3 regions of the Moorella naiadis (nom. illeg.) genome follow, and region 2 is predicted to be linked to each of the others. Evidence: riboswitches for the same ligand, from Rfam matches in the RefSeq annotation. Region 2 holds a riboswitch; each other region holds the start of a gene.
The links. Region 2 has a riboswitch for cobalamin ahead of cobU (bifunctional adenosylcobinamide kinase/adenosylcobinamide-phosphate guanylyltransferase). Riboswitches for the same ligand answer to the same signal wherever they lie in the genome.
Positions count from the first base shown of each region.

Region 1: another riboswitch for cobalamin. It lies ahead of SDD30_RS08625 (ECF transporter S component); the one in region 2 lies ahead of cobU (bifunctional adenosylcobinamide kinase/adenosylcobinamide-phosphate guanylyltransferase).
Region 3: another riboswitch for cobalamin. It lies ahead of SDD30_RS07900 (S-layer homology domain-containing protein); the one in region 2 lies ahead of cobU (bifunctional adenosylcobinamide kinase/adenosylcobinamide-phosphate guanylyltransferase).

Region 1 covers NZ_JAXGFQ010000010.1:103,755-110,216, forward strand. Annotated here, with positions in the region: gene thiI (tRNA uracil 4-sulfurtransferase ThiI) at 1-1,060, shown strand, start outside; gene SDD30_RS08615 (B12-binding domain-containing radical SAM protein) at 1,300-3,495, shown strand; gene SDD30_RS08620 (BON domain-containing protein) at 3,701-4,225, opposite strand; cobalamin riboswitch at 4,498-4,696, shown strand; gene SDD30_RS08625 (ECF transporter S component) at 4,841-5,395, shown strand; gene SDD30_RS08630 (AIR synthase related protein) at 5,392-6,156, shown strand.
Region 2 covers NZ_JAXGFQ010000003.1:99,450-105,911, reverse strand. Annotated here, with positions in the region: gene SDD30_RS02945 (hypothetical protein) at 1-336, shown strand, start outside; gene SDD30_RS02940 (TIGR00282 family metallophosphoesterase) at 393-1,178, shown strand; gene SDD30_RS02935 (stage V sporulation protein S) at 1,355-1,672, shown strand; gene SDD30_RS02930 (PHP domain-containing protein) at 1,725-2,594, shown strand; gene SDD30_RS02925 (translation initiation factor 2) at 2,615-2,881, shown strand; cobalamin riboswitch at 2,912-3,087, shown strand; gene cobU (bifunctional adenosylcobinamide kinase/adenosylcobinamide-phosphate guanylyltransferase) at 3,200-3,811, shown strand; gene cbiD (cobalt-precorrin-5B (C(1))-methyltransferase CbiD) at 3,978-5,075, shown strand; gene cbiE (precorrin-6y C5,15-methyltransferase (decarboxylating) subunit CbiE) at 5,068-5,715, shown strand; gene cbiT (precorrin-6Y C5,15-methyltransferase (decarboxylating) subunit CbiT) at 5,702-6,298, shown strand; gene cobI (precorrin-2 C(20)-methyltransferase) at 6,312-6,462, shown strand, end outside.
Region 3 covers NZ_JAXGFQ010000009.1:82,171-88,632, reverse strand. Annotated here, with positions in the region: gene SDD30_RS07900 (S-layer homology domain-containing protein) at 1-931, opposite strand, end outside; cobalamin riboswitch at 1,325-1,529, opposite strand; gene SDD30_RS07895 (DJ-1/PfpI family protein) at 1,706-2,302, shown strand; gene SDD30_RS07890 (double-cubane-cluster-containing anaerobic reductase) at 2,397-3,542, opposite strand; gene SDD30_RS07885 (uroporphyrinogen decarboxylase family protein) at 3,561-5,189, opposite strand; gene SDD30_RS07880 (ABC transporter permease) at 5,209-6,030, opposite strand; gene SDD30_RS07875 (ABC transporter substrate-binding protein) at 6,027-6,462, opposite strand, start outside.

The DNA of each region.
Region 1 (6,462 bases), on a different contig from region 2:
GCCGCCTCATAAAATGCGTAAAACCTTCGGCCGCATCTTTGTCGAGCTCTACGACGACCTGGAAACCGTCAGCCGGCGGCTGCGGCGGGTCTTTGGCATCGTCTCCCTGAGTCCGGTAGTCACCGCCCCCCTGGAGCTGGCGGCCATCAAGGAGAAAGCCCTGGCCGTCCTGGCGGACACCCCCGGCACCACCTTCAAGGTCCAAACCCAGCGGCCCAACAAACACTTCCCTTTAACCTCGCCCCAGGTCAACCAGGAGCTGGGGGCTTACCTCCTCAGCCACAGCCCGAAGCGGCGGGTGGACGTTCACCATCCTGACTGCTATATTTACGTGGAGATCCGCGACGAAGGGGCTTACATCTTCTCCCGCACCATCCCCGGTCCCGGCGGCCTGCCTGTAGGCGTAACCGGCCGCGGCCTGCTCCTCATCTCCGGTGGCATCGACAGCCCGGTGGCCGGCTACATGGGGATGAAACGGGGGTTGGAGCTAACGGCCCTCCACTTCTACAGCTTCCCCTTTACTAGCGAGCGCTCCAAGGAAAAAGTCCTCGACCTCTGCCGGGTCCTGGCCGGCTACGGTGGCCCCCTGCGCCTGGTTATCGCCCCCTTCACCAATATCCAGAAGGCCATCCGCCAGTACTCCCCGCAGGAGTTCTACGTCACCATCATGCGGCGGATGATGTTTCGTATTGCACAGGCTGTGGCTGAGCAAGAAGGCGCCCTGGCCTTACTGACAGGAGAAAGCCTGGGCCAGGTGGCTAGCCAGACCCTGCAGAGTATGGCCGTCATCAACCAGGTAGTCGACTTGCCGGTCCTACGGCCCCTGGTAGCCTGGGATAAGAGCGAGATCATCGAGGTCTCCCGGCGCATCGGCACCTACGACATCTCCATCCGGCCCTACGAAGACTGCTGCACCCTTTTCGTCCCCAGGCACCCGGCCACCCGGCCGTCCCTGGCACGGGTGGCGGCGGCCGAAGAAAACCTGGCCGTGGCGGAGCTCGTCAAGGAGTGCCTGGGGAATCTGGAAATCTTAGCGGTGGAGCCCGAAGCAAGTATGTAAGCCGATATGCCAGGTACCGTCTGGCTTCTTCTCCCACCGCTGCCTCGCTACGGCTTCGCAGAAGTATCAGACGCCTCGAACCCAGTCGCCTTCCGCCTGTACCCGCCAGCTCTTCAGACAGCATTTTCTTAGTTTCGTGGTGAGGAGGAATTAACCCCTCCCCCATGAGGGGCTTCTCGAAGAACAGGTTTCAGCCAGTAACGGATATTAACGTCAACCTAAAAAAGGACGATCAGCCCTTGTGTATTCTGTTAACCACCCTCAACGCTAAGTACATCCACGTTAACCTGGCCCTGCGCTACCTGCGGGCCTGCTGCCGCGACCTGCCCCTAGATTTCGTCCTGGATGAGTTCACCATTAACGACCACCCCGGGCATATCGCTGCTGCTATTTACCGCCACCGGCCCGACCTGGTGGCTTTCTCCTGTTATATCTGGAACCTGGAGTCCACCCTGGCCGTCGCGGCTATTCTGAAGAAGGTGCGGCCGGACCTACCCATCCTCTGCGGCGGCCCGGAAATCTCCTTTGGGGTGGAGGACTTTCTCGCCCAGCATCCGGAAATCGATCTGATCATCATCGGCGAGGGGGAGGTACCCTTCCGCGCCCTTATGGAGCAATTGATCACAGGTACTATGCCGGGTGCGGTTGAGGGTGAAAATCTGTGCGTCCCCAGAGGACCCCTGGCCGCCATTCCCGGCCTGGCCTGGCGGCAGGATGGGAAGGTTGTCATCAACCCGCCGGCCTCAGTTATCTTTCCGGGTATTTTATCCACTTCAGGCGCCCCGTTCGCCAGCCCCCCGGCGCGGCCCGGTACTATTTCCGGCCAGGAAACCACCCTGGCTACCGATCGCCAGGGGGCGGGGACCAGCCCTCTCCTTCGCCATAAAGATCTTGACCCTATTCCCTTTCCCTACGCAGAAGACCTGGCTGCTAGCGGTAACGACCTGCGGCAGCGTACTGTCTATTACGAAACCTCTCGCGGCTGCCCCTTCGCCTGCGGCTTCTGCCTCTCCTCTACCACGACGGGAGTGCGCTACTTCTCCCTGGAACGGGTGCAGGAGGACCTGGCGCGGCTGCTGGCGGCCGGGGTACGGGAGATTAAGTTTGTCGATCGCACCTTTAACGCCCATAAAGAAAGGGCCCTGGCCCTCTGGGAGTATCTCCTCTCCCTCCGGCCCAAAGCCCGCTTTTATTTTGAAATCGCCGGCGACCACCTGGACGACGAGATGTTTTCCTTTTTAAGCCGGATACCACCGGGCCTCTTTCAGTTTGAAATCGGCGTCCAGACTATTGACGCCAGGGTGAACGCCCGCTGTAATCGCCGCCAGGACTGGAAACGACTGGCCGCCAATATCCGCCGCCTGCAGGCAGCAGGCAACATTCGCCTGCACCTGGACCTCATCGCCGGCCTGCCCGGGGAAACTTACACAGGAGTCGGCGAAAGCTTCGACGCCGTAGCGGCCCTGAAACCCCACGAGATCCAGCTCGGCTTTCTGAAACTCCTGAAAGGCACGAGCCTACGCGCCCGGGCCGATGAGTTCGGCTACCTCTTCCTCGACCGGCCGCCCTACCAGGTCCTGGCCAACAGCGCCATCGCTTACGATGAGATGCTGCGCCTCCACGTCATTGAAGACCTCCTCAAGTATTACGGCAACAGCCACCTGGCCGACCACGCTTTTGCCTACCTGGCCGCCACCGCCTTTGACGGCAGCTACTTCGCCCTCTACGAGGCCCTGGCCGCCTGGTGGGAGGCAAAGGGCTTCTTGCGCCGCGGCCACAGCCAGCGGGATCTCTTTAACCACCTGGCGGCCTTTGCCATCAGCCTGACCCGGGGAATCGCCACGAGGATCGTCATACAACCCTTACCAGATTATCATGGTAGCCTCCGGAATGGAGCCGGCAACATTCATGGGGCAGGCAGCCATGGGAATCCCCCCGCCGGTCCCGGTAAAATCCCCATCCCCGAGGCCGGGCTGGAAAAGGTTAGACCAGGAGAAACACCTAGCAAACTGGAGCCAGCGCACAGGCCTACAGAAGCAGCACAGCCTGCTGCCATCATGGCACGAGCAGGGTGCTTACGTAACCTTACGCAGGCTCAGCTCGATCGCTTCTACCAGCTCCTGAAATTCGATTTCCTCAGCCGCGACTGCAGCCGCAACTTCCCGGACTGGGTGCCGCCCTCGCCCCTGACAGATGAGGAGCGTGCAAATTACATGGTGCGGATAACCGCTCCCCGGTCCATAGAAAAATATATACCAGGGCTCGCGAAAGAAGCCCCGGCAAACCTGCGCCGTCACGGTTTTATCGAACTCTTCCCCTGCCACCCGGAGAGGCCGGAACACGACGACCCGACCCTGACCTTCTTTTACTACGGCCTCCCTGGAAGTGAGACAAGGGTATATTATTTACCCCTCATTGAAATAGACCCGAAATAGACCCGCAAACTTTTTAAATCAAGTATCACACCTGCTTGTATATATTTATTTGGGAAAAGCCTTCTTACCTCTTCCCACGTCATCATATCACCTCCCAACAACGTACATCTTTATTTCTTGATACTATTTTAATATTATCCAGGTGAAATGGCAATAAATATAAATTGAGCCGCGGGAGGAAAGCCCTCCCGCAGCTGATTCAACCTTACTCTTCCCTATCGTTATTCACCTGGCTGTGGAAAATATTTTCCAGGCTCATTTCCTCTCCCCCTACCTTAACCTGGCTCACTACCCGGGTTACACCCCGGGCTTTAAATGCCGCCTCCCGGGCCGCCTCCATCTCGGCCGGGTCTTCCGCCCGGCCCTTTAAAACCACCGTGCCGTGGCCGCCAACGCTTTCGGCGCCAATATGGCGCAGGTCCACCCGCGGGTCCTGGTCCAGCTCCTCGGCAACCTCTATGGTCACGTCTTCGTCCCGGACGGCACCGTCGGTGCTGATAGCCACGGCATTGGCCACACTTTTCACCCCAGGCACTTTACTGATCAACCCTCCGGCCCGCTCCTTCTCCCCCAGGGTATCGACGATGCCCTGGAGCTGGGCCTCGCCCTCGATCACGTCGGCATTCAAACCGTAACTGCGCAGGTCCTTATCCTTCCGCAGGAGCTGCCGCACCTTTTCCCGTAAAGAAGCATCATCGTCCATCATGCCCACTCCCTTGCTATCAATCAAATCTAGTATACCCCGGCAACAGCAAGTTCATGGGCAGGGGACGTCATTTATATAGTTTCTATATAGCTTCCGCGCCCCGCTCACCGGTGCGGTCAATTGGCTAGCGAGCCAGGGTAACCCGGCCAGAGCTGGCCTTTTCCGCCAGAAATAAACGGACAACTTAGCCCCAATACTATTCGCGGCGACAAATTTGTCATGGACTTTCCAGGGTAGGTTTTGGAAACAGGACTTGTCAAAAGCCTGGTGGTGGATTATATTAATAATTGACAGCCATATATGGAAAATGGACAGGTGTCCCGGAAGGGGAAGAATAGGGAAGTCCGGTAACCGCCTTTTCAGGCTGCGATCCGGCGCGGTCCCGCCACTGTGAGCGTGGAGTTTACGATATAACGCCACTGGGATAGTTCCCGGGAAGGCATCGTAAAACAAGGAAGCGCGAGCCAGGAGACCTGCCTGTCCATGGGACCTCTCACCTTCGCCAGGAAAGGGGAGAAGCAACCGGGGATGATGGTAAAGTCCCCAGCCGGAAGACGGCTGGGGACTTTTTAATTGGGGGCGACCCGGCCCCCCGGATTGCCACTGACAAAATCTTCATATCAGGAAGGTGAAGCAAACATGGCGAAACCGGCAGTATCTCCCTCGACCGGCAAGGCAAGTCGCTGGACGGCCAGGCGCCTAGCCACCCTGGCCATGCTCATCGCCCTGTCAACTGTGGGCGCTAATCTAAAAATACCCAGCATCACCGGCACGCCGGCCTTCGATTCTTTTCCCGGCTTTCTCGGCGCCCTCATCCTGGGGCCCGCCGATGGGGCCCTGATAGCAGCCCTGGGGCACCTGCTCACCGCCTTTACCGCCGGGTTCCCCCTCACCCTGCCCCTCCACCTGGTTATCGCCGCCGGCATGGCCGCCGTCGTCGCCCTCTTTGCTCTCTTTTACCGCCTTTCCCCCTGGTTGGGAATAGGGGTGGGAATAGCCCTCAACGGCCTTTTGCTCCCGGCGCTGTTCATCCCCCTGCCGGGGTTCGGCAAAGCATTCTTCCTGGCCATGGTGGTGCCCTTATTGCTCGCTTCCGCCCTGAATATCGCCCTGGCAGCGGCTGCCTTTACCAGCCTGCGCCGGGTATTTCCCGCCAGCTATGCCGCCGGCCGGGGGAAAGGTGAAGGGAAATGACCCCGGCCACCCTTTCCCCCCGCCGCTACCGGGATCTGATCATCCTGGACCTGGATGAGCAAAGGTCCTTGGTGATCGCCTGCGACTCCGCCGGGGCTATCGGCCCCAAGGTAGCCGACGTGGTACGCGTGCCCGGGTACGTCCTGGGCCGTTTTACCGCCAGGGTGGCCCTGATGAAAGTCCTGGCGGCCGGGGCCTGGCCAGCCTGCATTGCCAACACCCTTTGCGTGGAGCCGGAACCTGCAGGCGCGGCCATCCGGGAAGGCGTGGCCGACGAGATCCGAGCGTTGGGCATCGACCCGGAGAAAGCCCTCACCGGCAGCAGCGAAAAAAACGTCCCCACTACCCAGTCCGGGATAGGGATCACCGTCATCGGCCTGGCAACAACCGCGGAGTTGTTAATGGGACGCCTGGCTGCCGGCGATACCCTGGCCCTCCTGGGACGGCCCAAGGTCGGAACCGAGGTCTTCCTCGACGACCCGGAAATCGTAGACCTGAAAACCGTGCGCCTGCTCCTCAACCAGCCGGGTATCCGGGAAATCGTCCCCGCCGGCTCCCGGGGCATCCTGGCCGAGGCCCGGGACCTGGCCGCATTATACAGGCTGCAAATCGACTGGAGGTCTGGCCTCCCGGAGCTGGACCTGCTAAAGTCGGCCGGCCCCGCCACCTGCCTCCTCGCCGCCGGCGACCGGGCCGCCCTGGAGGCCGCGGGGCGCCGGGCGGAAAAACCCTTCTGCCTCCTGGGTACCCTGGAAAATTAAAACTCGCACAACGGCTGAAGGCCTGAAATAAGGGCAAAAGACGAAAGGATAAAGGATCAGCGCGAGTAGCTGGCAATATTGATAAAATGTCAGCCCTGGGGTAAAATGGTGGAAAGAAGCGGCAAAATAACAGATTTTGGCTGAAAGGAAGGTGGCTAATGGTGAGCGTAGCCCAGGATGAATTATATCGGTTAATAGAAGCCTTGCCAGATAAAGAAACTCCTGTGGTGAAAAGGAGCGGCGGCTTCATTATGTCTATCAGTAAACAGGCTTGGTAGTTCTTTAATAACCAGGGCCGTCCACCGA
Region 2 (6,462 bases):
TTCCATAAATCCCTGGAGGTTTATAACTACTTGGAAGATCGGGATGCCAGGGTTATCAACCTACACCACACCTACGACGATCAAATAATGTCCCTTGAAGTACAGCGGGATGTGGCCACCCTTTCCCGGGACGAGATTAACCTGATCATGACCCTGGTACAGGAGGAGTTTGGCTCCAGCCTGGTCGTGGAAAACAATGATGAAGTAATGGAAGAGGAATTAATCCTGCAGGAAGAGTTAATCGACCATATGCTCGAGAGTGTCAAGGGGACTACCTCCGAGAGACAGCTGATTGCCTTCCGGGAAGAGGGACGGGTTATGGTATTTAATAAGTAACCAAAGGTGAATAATAAAATGCAAGCAACCAACAAGGGAAGTTAAGGGGAATTTCGTTGCGAATTTTAATGATTGGTGACGTGGTGGGGCGGCCGGGCCGGCGGGCGGTGCGGGAAGTCCTACCGGCTTTACTCCAGGAACACCGGCCTGATCTGGTGATAGCCAATGGCGAGAATGCTGCCGGGGGTAATGGTATCACACCAGATACCGCCGGTGAACTTTTTGCCAGCGGCATTGACCTGCTCACCATGGGCAACCACGTTTGGGATAAAAGGGAAGCCCTGACCCTGTTGGAGCAGGAGGAGCGGATTGTCCGGCCGGCCAATTATCCTCCCGGCACTCCGGGCCGGGGCTATACCCTTTATCCCGTACGGGAGGATTTAAAAGTCGGGGTTATCAATCTGTCCGGCCGTATCTTCCTCCCCCCCCTGGATTGCCCCTTCCGCCTGGGGCAGGAGCTCGCCGCAGAATTGCGGCGGGAAACGCGGGTCATAGTAGTAGATTTTCATGCTGAGGCGACTTCAGAAAAGGTAGCCCTGGGCAGGTATTTAGACGGCCAGGTGAGTGCCGTTGTCGGCACCCATACCCATATCCAGACGGCCGATGCCCGGGTTCTGCCCGGGGGCACGGCTTACATAACTGATGTAGGTATGACCGGGCCCCGGGATTCCGTCCTGGGGGTTAAAACAGAGATCATTCTGCACCGGTTTTTAACCCAGTTACCAGTGCGGTTTGAGATTGCGGACGGGGTGGTGCAACTGGAGGCTGTACTTCTGGATATTGATCCTGCCACCGGCCGGGCTATGGGCATCCAGCGGCTGCAACACTCTGGTACCCCCTGAAGTTGAAGGTATACCCTGCTTAGGATAGGAGGTCAAGGCTGGCCCCGCGGCAATACCTGGGATAGTTGTATATGCGGTAATTACAACTTAAATGAATTATATGCTTTTTAAGAGGAATTTTTCCCTGCACAGCGAATAGATAGTATCAAAGACAGGTATGAGGGGGGTTATTCTTTATGGAAGTTTTGAAAGTAGCCGCCAGGTCCAACCCGAACTCCGTGGCTGGAGCCCTGGTCGGGGTTTTACGGGAAAAGGGCGGGGTGGAGATCCAGGCGGTTGGGGCCGGGGCTTTAAACCAGGCCATTAAAGCGGTGACTATTGCCCGGGGTTTTGTGGCCCCCCGTGGCCTGGATATAGTCTGTATCCCGGCCTTTGTCGATATCGAGATTGATGGCCAGGAACGCACGGCAGTCAAGCTCATTATAGAGCCCCGGGCAGCAGGGATCAACGGGTTGAGCGAAAAGTTAAATCTGGAACCTGTTACCGCCAGGTAGCAGGCTTTTTTAGGTTATAATAAAGCCAAGAAAATAGTAACCGGGTGATAGTTTGGCTGCAGATCTCCATGCTCATACCACAGCCTCCGATGGCCACCTGTCCCCGGCCCGGGTAGTACACCTGGCCGGCGAGAAGGGGTTGGCGGCCCTGGGGATAACTGATCACGATACTGTTGCCGGCCTGGCGGAAGCCCTGGCCGCCGGGCAGGAAATCGGTCTGCCGGTAATCGCCGGGATCGAGTTAAGTACCGAGGCGGAGGGCCGGGAGGTCCACCTCCTGGGTTACGGTTTCGACTGGCACCAGCGGGATCTTCTGGCCTTTTTAGCCGTTATGCGCCAGGCTCGCTACCGGCGCTGCCTGAAGATTGTCGCCCGGCTGCGGGACCTGGGCTATGACCTGCAGGTGGCGGATGTGGAGCAGGAGGTCCGGGGTGAAGCCATGGGCCGGCCCCATATAGCGGCCGCCCTGGTACATAAGGGCTATTTACCCTCCGTAGATGCCGCCTTTAAAACCCTGTTAGCGCGGGGGCGCCCGGCTTACGTGCCCCGGACCAGGGTACCACCCGCCTGGGCCGTGGAGATAATTTTAAAAGCCAGGGGCCTGCCGGTCCTGGCCCACCCGGGTCTCAGCCAGGTGAATGATCTAATTCCCAGGCTGGTAGCCGTTGGCCTCCAGGGTCTTGAGGTTTATTATCCCTATCATGACGCCGCCGTCATGAGGCATTACCGGCAAATAGCTACTGCCTACAACCTGGTTATAACCGGTGGTTCCGATTTCCACGGGCGACCGGGAGATACCCACGCCGACCTGGGCTCCTGCACCTTAAATGCGGCTGAGCTGGAAAGGTTAATGGAGCGATTGCAAAAGATTAAGGAGCAGGCGACTAAGGATTGGGCGCCGGGCATATACTTTAACAAATGAACAGGAGGGGGTGGGGGCCGTTGGCTGATGATAGCCAGGCAGCCCTTTACCGGCGAATTAAAGAATTGGAAAGCAGGATCGAGCAATTGCGGATCAGCCGGCGTGTCCTGATGCGCCTGGTGGAGAAAAGCGAGGTCGAGAAGTGGGAAATAGTGAACCGCTTGCGCTGGGAAAAGGAACAACTGCAGACCCGTAACCATCGTTATGCCCGGGCCATCTGGCAAAAAAACAAGGAATTAGTATTCTTAGCGGGCAAGCTGCAAGGGCATATTGTGCCCGGGGCTTGACCGGTATAGAGGGATGGTTTATACTATAGTCAAATTTAATAAACAACAGGTGCTTGCCGGGAAAAGGGAATCAGGTGTAAATCCTGAGCGGTCGCGCCACTGTAACCGGGGAGTTTTTCCTCAAGTAGCCACTGGTGTTATACTGGGAAGGCGAGGGAAAGCAGGGAGCCGGGAGCCAGGAAACCTGCCTGTTGCTGAACCCTCGCGTTTAGGGGTGAAATATAAAAGAATTTACTCCAGCCGTTTGCGCGAGGCTGGAGTTTATTTTTGCGGCGGGAACTGGCCGCCGTAAACGTCATTTCAGGTAGGTAGGGTATTTTGGATGGCAAAATGGAAGAACGCGGGCCGCTGATCATGATCACCGGCGGTAGCCGGAGCGGCAAGAGCAGCCTGGCAGAGGAACTGGCAGGCCGGGCAGGGGGTGAAGTCGTCTACCTGGCAACAGCCACCGTTGATGATGCCGAAATGGCTGCTCGGGTGGCCAGGCATCGCCGCCGCCGCCCGGCCTGCTGGCGGACGGTGGAGGTTCCCCTGGAGGTTGCCGCGGCGATAGAACAAGAAGGTGCTAGAGCTGTTACCCTACTCATGGACAGCCTGGGGATGTGGCTTACCAACCTCCTGGGTAGTTACGACGGCGAGGGAGCAGGTAGCCAGGATGAGCAGGAGAAGATTATCGCGGGCATTATGGCCAAGGTGCAGGAGCTGGCTGTCGCAGCCCGCCAGGCCCGGGCGCGGGTAATTATCGTTACCGATGAGGTGGGGCTGGGCCTGGTGCCACCCTATCCCCTGGGCCGCCTTTTTCGCGACCTCCTGGGCCTGGCCAACCAGGAGCTGGCCCGCCAGGCCGATACAGTATACTTGGTTGTAGCCGGTCTGCCAGTAGTCCTCAAGGGTGAAGACCTATCACCCTCCTTCCCTCATGGGGACTAGCGTCCCAACCGAGGATAAGCGCAGCCGCCTGTTTGAGGCCGGAGGCCGAGTTAAAGCTGCGCCCGAAGCCGGCCGAGCTCGACACAAGTATAATGGCGCCACCAGCGCCTGAAAGGAACCTGCCTTACCCCCGAAGTAGCTAACCATATTATTGGAGGAGAAACCGGTGGCCAAAGAATTACGACGGGGCTATACAACCGGCACTTGCGCCGCAGCGGCGGCCCGGGCCGCCGCCCTGGCCTTGTGGCGGCATGAAACGGTAAATACAGTCTCCCTGACCTTGCCCCGGGGCGAAAAAATAATCATGCCGGTTACCCTGCTTCAGAAAAATCTTGATGAGGTCGAGGCAGTAGTAATTAAAGACGCCGGCGACGACCCCGATGTCACCGACGGCGCGGCCGTTCACGTCCGCGCCCGGAAAAGAGCTAAGGGGATCGTCCTGCGGGGCGGTGCTGGCATCGGTACAGTTACCCGGCCCGGCCTGGCCGTGCCGGTGGGAGAACCGGCCATTAATCCCGTGCCCAGGGCCATGATTAACAGTGCGGTAGCTGACCTGGTACCGGCCGGCCAGGGAATGGAGCTAGAGATTAGCATCCCCAGGGGTGAAGAGCTGGCCCGGCGCACCCTGAACCCCCGCCTGGGGATTACCGGCGGTTTATCCATCTTGGGCACCACCGGCATAGTCGAACCCATGTCGGAGGAAGCCTTCCGCACCTCCCTGGTACCCCAGATCGATGTCGCCCTGGCAGCTGGCTGGAAAACCCTGGTTTTGACGCCGGGCCGTCTGGGCCAGCGCCAGGCCGAGGAGAAATATGGCCTGCCGGCCACCGCCGTTATCCTCACCAGCAATTTTATCGGTTACCTTTTGGAGGCCTGCGCGGAACGCCCGGTCAAGGGGGTTCTCCTCTGGGGCCACGCAGGCAAGCTGGTGAAGGTAGCGGGCGGTATTTTTTATACCCACAGCCATATTGCCGACGCCCGCCAGGAGATTATCGCCGCCCGGGCGGCGGCAGCAGGGGCCTCCCGTGAACTGGTACAAGAGATCCTGGCCGCCACCACGGTGGAGGCAGTCCAGGAGTTATTGCAGCGAGCAGCCATGGAACCGGGTTTCTGGGATTCCCTGGCGGCTCTGGCCAGCCAGCGGGCCACGGCCCTGGTCCATGGGGCTTTAACTATCGGTACAGCCCTCCTGAACCTCCAAGGGGAGATCCTGGGCCTGGATGCGACCGCGCGGCAGATAATGGGGGGCTTTAGTTATGTCTAGGAAAAGTTGGTTAGCAGTCATTGGTGTGGGTCCCGGTACCCCGGAATACCTGACCCCGGCAGCCTGCCAGGCAGCCCGGGCGGCGGAGATCCTGGTCGGGGGTCGCCGGGCGCTGGACCTCTTTGCGGATCTACCCCGGGAGAAACAGGTTCTTGGCGGCGACCTGGAGAAGGTATATACCTTTCTACAGGAGGTACGTCCCCGGCCTACAGCAGTCTTGGTTTCCGGGGATCCGGGCTTCTATAGCCTGCTGGGATGGCTGCGGCGCAAATTCCCCGGGGAGAAAATAACCGTTATTCCCGGTATCAGTTCCGTCCAGCTGGCCTTTGCCCGCCTGGGCCGGGGCTGGGAGGGAGCGATTTTCCTGAGCCTCCACGGGCGCCCCCTGACAACCCTGGCCCCCTACCTTCCCCGCCTAACGGAAAAGTCGGTACAGCTGGCGCTGCTGACCGGGGGCAGCAATACCCCGGCAGCCCTGGGGAGCTATCTGGCCAGCCACGGCCTGGCTGACCTGATGTTGTGGATTGGCTGGGAATTGGGTACGAAAAAGGAAGGGACAATCTGGCTGACAGCCGCCGAACTGGCCAGCTCGGTTCTGCCGGCTGCAGGGGTGGTGCTCATGGGCTATGAACAGGAGTGACTGGCCCTTTCTAACCCCGGGGATTCCAGATTTCTATTTCACCCGTGACCGGGTACCCCTCACCAAGGAGGAGATCCGGGTTCTGACCCTGGCTAAAGCCCGGCTGGGGCCGGGGATGACCGTCTATGATATCGGCTCCGGGACCGGTTCCCTGGCCATCGAAGCGGCCAGGCTGGTGGGGCCGGGACAGGTCCTGGCCATTGAGGTTAACCCAGTGGCCTGTAGCCTTATTACCGAAAATGCCAGGCGATTTGGTTTAAATAATCTCCAAGTAGTAGCCGGTGCGGCGCCGGCCGCCCTAGCGGGGTTGCCGGCCCCGGAGCGGGTTTTGATCGGCGGCAGTGGCGGCCACCTAGCAGCAATTCTAGCTACCTGCCATGAAGTGTTGCTGCCAGGTGGAGTCATGGTTATTAACGCCGTTACCCCCGCAACCCTGAGTACGGCCCTGAACTTTGGCCAGGGCAGGGGTTATCAAGTAGCGGCCGTATCAGCGAGCCTGGCCCGCCTGGAGCCGGCCGGGCAGGCCCACATCTGGCGGGCTTTAAACCCGGTGCAGATTATCCAGTTGATCAAAGAGAAATGAGGAGTAGCTCAAGATGTACGGGACACTTTACGGCCTGGGTGTCGGGCCCGGGGATCCATCCCTGCTGACGCTGAAGGCCCGGGCGATTTTGGAAGAAGTACCGGTCGTTGCCGTTCCCGTTTCCCAGCGGGGGGAAGAGAGCCTGGCCCTGCAGGTGGTGCGGC
Region 3 (6,462 bases), on a different contig from region 2:
TGTTTCCCGAGGTGCCGAAGCTCCCATCGGCGTTCAATGACTTATCCCTCAGGTAATCAACGGCACTCTTCCCCGGGCCGCTTTTCCAGGCCGTCGGGTCCATACCTAGGGTTTTCAAGGTCACCATCACTTCTGCCGTGTCAATTACCGGGTCGTCCATGCCGGCCATAAAGCTGCCGTCAGGCTTTTGCTGCTTCTGCATCCAGGCCAGGCCGTTTTGAATGGCCTGCTGCACCTGTAGATCTTTTTTTTGCGGGTCCAAATAGTGCAGTGTTCGCACCGCCTCAGCGGTGGCCATGAAGTCGGCGTAGTATTGGTCGCCGTCCTGCGACCCCCAGCTGCCGTACCGGGCATTTTGTTCCTTGACATACTGTCTTTCTAGGATGTAATTCCTGGCCAGGCGGATGTTTATCTGCTCCAGCATCCCCGCCCTGCTTAAAAAATCAAAGGCAGGCATGTTGTTGTAGATGCTTAACGGCCCGATATCTTCAAAGCCTCTGTCGGTCTGCCTGTTTTTCAAGGCCTGCAGCAACCGGCCGGCCAGGTCCTTTTCCCCCAGCGCCTGCATGGCCGCCAGGTCCTGGGCCAACTGCTTGGCCCGTATTTCTCCCCCTTTATCCAGATCATTCCTGACTGCTTTTACCACTGCCTCCCGCAAAGTCACGCCCTGGTGCGTCCAGGCACCGGCGTCAACACCGGCCTGTCTCAGCACGTAAAAAGCGTACGACCCCACGCCCATTTCTGAGTTAAGCAACCCGTTTTTTAAATAATCATGCTGCAGGAATTGCACTGCTTTATCCATCAAGGGAGAAACAGCCGCTTCCCCCCACGCCGGTACCACCAGGAGCATCAACAGGCCGATAATTAAACATACCGCCGTTGCCAGGGCCGCCGGCCGCCCGCCGGGATGAAAGGCCTGGCGAGTAGACATATTAATTCCTCCCTTACCTTGAGAGATATAAAGTACGTTATCTTTATGCCCCTGACAACAACCGCGGTAACGGCGCAGCAAACATCGCCGCTGCCTTCAATTGTCGCCCTACGGCCACCTAAAACGAATAAACGGCCTCATGCTAACACCTCCCCGTAATACTCCGCGGGTGGGTTAGAATAGGCCGTCCAGGTACCGGTCCCGGCGCATCGGGGACTTCCAGTTATCTGCTCCTTTGGAAGCCCCTTGCCGGACCGGCTGGCAGCATTTGAGCCCGGCCCCTCGGGGCCAGGCGCCTACCCTGATAAAATTAAAACCCCTGCTCCAAATAAGACAGGGGGTGTGCCCGTTCCCCATCCTGCGTAGGGAGCATCAGCTCGATAGCAAGCACCCGGTATCCTGGCTCGGGTTCACCGCTCCCCCACACCTTCCCAGTCCGGCACCCAGCTCCTTTTACTGCACCACCCCGGGCATTTTCCCTACTAAAAGGAATTAACCCTTAGCGGCGGAGATCTCGCTGCCTACCGGACCAGTGGCCCGTTGTGGGGTCGCTCCCCCTTACAGTGGCGCGACCGCGCCGGCTTTACACCGGCTTCCCTTGATGCCTGCGCTATTTTATTTACGTTCGGTTTAGGTATTCTACATATCGTACCAGAATCCTGCCTGGCAGGATTTATTTTTTCGGCGGATGTGTATAATCATTCCTCTCCTGGTACAAACTCATCCTGCGTTCTTTTTCTATAGCTGTGGCATAGAATAAAAAGGGGGATAAACATGCCTGGCAAAAAAATACTCATGCTGGTTGGCGATTACGTAGAAGATTATGAAGCTAGCTTTCCTTTTCAGGCCTTAACTATGTTGAGGTATACCGTTCACAGCGTTTCTCCTGGTAAATGGGCGGGAGAAACTGTAAAAACCGCTATTCATGACTTTGAAAAAGAGCAGACTTATAGCGAGAAGCCCGGGCACAATTTCCTTCTTACTGCTACCTTTGATAAAGTAGATCCCCTAGACTATATCGGCCTAGTTATCCCCGGCGGCCGTTCACCAGAATATTTACGCCTCAATGAACGAGTGCTGAAAATTGTCCAGCATTTTTTTATAACTAATAAGCCCGTAGCCGTTACCTGCCACGGGCCGCAAATTTTAATAGCAGCCGGCGTACTTAGAGGCAAGCTGTGTACAGGTTATCCTGGAATTAAACCCGATCTTCTTCTCGCTGGAGCTATATGGGGCGAAGTTAATGAAACTTTAGCTAATGTGTACAGGGATGGCAATCTGGTTTCTGCCGCCTCCTGGCGGGGAAATCCAGAATGGATAAGACAATTTGCTGGACTGATCGCCGGTATCGATTCCTTGCTAGGGGCTTAACCATAGATTATATAATTATTATATAATAATTAATGATGGCTGCAAAAACAATCCTGCTGCCTACGGTAAAGCAGGCGTCTTTAAAGGGGGCTCCCTATTTAATCATTTCCAGGTAAGCGTCAATCCGGACCTTAAGCTGTTGCAGATCCCCCGTCGAGTAATCCGTCTCGATTTGCAAAAACGGTAGCCCTGCCTTTTGCTGGATCATATTTCTAATGTTATGGGATTCAATATTATAGGTATGGCAGGCTTGCCAGGTAAGATCGATTACCCCGTCGACCCGGTATTCTTGAATAAGCCGCGCCAGCAATTCCAAACGGCCTTTATTGGGAGTTAAGCAGGAACAAGGTGTCTGTAAGTATTTGGCCGCAATGGCCCGGAGGGGTTCTTCCTCCTCATCAATCAAGGGTTCCAGAGGTTTAAGGCCGCTGCAGGATTCCAGGCAGACTACTACGCCGCCTCCTTCCTCAACCAGCTTAATTACCTTCTCCGAACCCAGGCCCACCGGGCAACCGGTTAAAAGTAGTCGCGGTGTCCCGGGCGGTGCTGCGTAAAACCCTTCAGCCATTTGTTCCTTAACCGTTGCAATTACCTGATAGATGGCGGCCGTGCCGGTAGATAGATCGGGGGTAAACCCTTTAGCCCAGAGGACTTTTAAGAGATCTAAACCTGACAGCGGTGCCGGGTCATGGCAGTTTAATCGGTTAAACTCCAGCAGTGCCCGTCGTTCTTGATTAACCTGGCGGATTGCCTCCCTCAATTTTATCGCCGTAATGGTAACGCCAAACTCCCTTTCCAGGCGCTCCTTGGTCTTAACTACTTCGTGATACCAGTAAGCCAGCGCTCCTTCACCCAAAGGTGTCGGCGGTAAATTAAGGACATGCATAGGTTTATATTCCCGCAGTAGTTCGTACATCTTAATCTTGCCGTCGCAGGTAGTTTCAGCAATAAGCAGGTCGGCAAAATGGAAATAGGGACAGGTAGCGGTTATGGCAAAGCCAAAACTGGATTTAATTAAAGGACAAAGGTTGCGAGGTAAGATCTTTTCGGCTTCAGGAATGGGTTCCTGCCGGGTACCGCACAGGGAAACAGGGATGGCCCCGGCCGCAATGATGAGTTCTTTGGGGGTAAAAGCGCAATAAGTACCGACTACCTTTTTCCCCTCTTCTTTGGCTTTTTTGATCTCCAGGACATTCCTTTCGCGCAAGTCTTCAAAATACGCCAGTGCTTGGTTGGCCATCTGGATGCTCCTTTACCCTTATAAATCTATCAAATTGGCTACCTCGGCCACCGCCGCCGCAGCGTCGGGAGCGTAGGCATCGGCGCCAATACGCTGGGCAAACTCCGAGGTAACGGGGGCCCCACCCACTATGACTTTTACCGCCTCTTTTAGCCCACCGTCTTTTAAAACCTGCACAATCTTCTCCATAGATTTCATACTTGTGGTCGTTAAAGCCGATAAGCCCACTACCTGTGGCCGGTATTCCCGTACGGCGGCGGCGAATCCCTCCGGAGCTACGTCTTTGCCCAGGTCGATAACCTGGTAGTCATTAGCGGCCAGCATCAAGCCGACCAGGTTTTTACCAATATCATGAAAGTCGCCTTGCACCGTACCCAAAACGATCTTACCCCTGGCACCATACTGCTCCTGGACCAGTTCCGGCCTGATAACCTCCAGCCCGGCGTACATGGCTTGGCTAATCAATAAAAGCTCGGGGATAAATAGTTTCTGCTGCTGGTAAAATTCGCCGGCCAGGTTGATGGCCGGGATAAGTCCCCCCTGAAGGATGGTAAGTGCGTCCATCCCACCCTCCAAGCCTTCCTTAGCCAGGGTTATTACCTGTTCACTGTCGCCGCTAAGTAACGCCTGTCGTAAAGAACCCAGCAGGTCGGCCTGGGAAGGAAATAGATAGGGAAAACCCCTGACAGTCGTAATAAAGGCGCTGATATTTTCTGCCGTGACTTCAAAGGGCAAACTGCATCCCGTGCTCATAATAAAATTTTTGTAAGGTTGCATGTCCACCAAGAGATTGGTAGTAGCCTTTACTACCTGCCGGGGCGTCCCTGCCAGCATAACTCCTACGGGATCGATATTACCAATCAAAACCACATCATCCGGCACCTGCGCGACCAGGATAGCCAGATTAACCCGGGTGTCCAGGCTCAACCCCTGGGTACCCGTGGCAAGCATTTCTTTGAGCATATAGCTGGTATCGCCGCAGATGTGGAGCATATTCATGACCGGAAAAGCCGCCAATATCTCCTGGATATACCGGCCGGAAAATTGCCAGAACTGCGCCGGTGAGAGCAAAGAGCCCAGGGGTTCGGAAATCCAGAGGACATCCGCCCCGGCTGCCAGCAGGGCTTCCCCATAACCCTTTAATGCCTGCGTGCAAAAGGCCAGTAAAGAATGCAAAAATTGGGGCGCGGTAATTGCTTTCATGGCCACATCGGCCGGACCGCAAAGGGCGCCGGCTAGAGTAAAGGGGCCGGTCAAGGAACCTATTACCGGTTTGTCGGTCCGCTGCTTTATCAAGCGGATTGCTTCGATATTTATTGGCAGGCGGCCGTCACGGTGGGGACTGGGTAGCTTGAGTCGGTCCAGTGCCTCCGGTCCAGTTACCGGATGCTCTGCCAACACCGGGGCGCCATAATCCGGATAACGGGCCTGCAAACCCATAGCCTCGGCCTCGACCACCAGATCGGTAACCGGGCGGATAAAATCGGGCTGGAAACGTTCCGCCAGGCAGCAGGCCGTCTCTGCCTGGAGGGAGGCTGAAAAGTATACTTCTTTTAATGTAACGCCTTGCAGGGCTGCGCCGGGAAAACTGCCAATAAAAAATACCAGGCGCCGCCCGGCGCCATTCACCAGGTCAATGAGCCGCATCCCTTTATTCCCCTATCCTTTATTCAATCCAGGAGAAATATGTGCTTTCAATCAAGCGCAGCGCCTGGTCAAAGGCCGTGCCAATTAAACCGATAATTATTATCCCGGCCAAAACTATATCCGTGCGCATGAGCTCATGGGCATACCAGATAAGGTAGCCCAGGCCGGCGGTACTGCCGGGCAACATCTCGGCGGCCACCAGGCACATCCAACCTACTCCCAGTCCTATCCGGGTACCGGTAAGAATGCAGGGCAAGGCCTGGGGCAGAATCACCCTGGTCAGAAGGGTCTGTTCCCTGGCTCCCAGGGTCTGGGCTGCTTCGATAATTTGCGGCGGTACGCTTTGAACGCCATGAATGGTGTTCAGGAGAACGGGAAAGAAAACACCAATCATAATGATGAGGAGCATTGAAAGTTGTATGTTCCAAAGGAGAGCATTCTCGACCCGCCAGGGTAAAATTTCTGCCAGGCTGGTTATCCCTGTCCAGGCCAGTATTAACGGCACCCAGGCCAGGGGCGGCACCGGCCGGAATAATTCGACCAAAGAATCGCCCAGGTTTTTTACCACCTGATAACGGCCCATGAATATACCCGTAGGAACTGCTATGGCTATGGCCAGGATAAAGGCCACTATCACCCGTGCCAGACTAACATATATACACTCCAGGAGAGAGTTACCGGTTAAAACCCTGGTGGAAGGGTGCTCCAAAACCGCAAATACGCTTTCAACTCGCGGTAAAACACCAGGCTTTCCGATACGGATGGCGATAACTTCCCACAACATCACCAATAGGCCCGGCAGCAAAAACCTGGTCAGGAGTTTAAACAACCCAGCTTTCATGGTAACAACCCTTGCTGCTTTAATTCTCTAACCGCTTCATCATATATACTTTGATCAAACACCCTGGCTGCTATTGCGGCGGGCTTTAAGCCATGCAACCGTCCAGATAGCTGACCCATACTATCCATGATTTGCCCAAAGGTGCCCACGCTTTGCCGCCACTCTCCTGTGGGATCAGAAGTAAAATTGACGGACTTAAGAGCATCTATTTCCACTTTTTCACTTACACCCAGCCAGGCAGCCGCGTCTTTAGCTGCCCCATCACGATTCTGGTTTACATCCCGAGTGGCCAGGATTAAAAGCTCCTCCATTTTTTCCACCAGGTCGCGGTGTTGAGCAATTAAAGCCTCGGTTGCTTCTACCGCACAGCAGGCATGATTCTTCCATCGCCCTGCCGGCGGTAAAGTTTCCAGATTGGTTACCTTTGCAGCC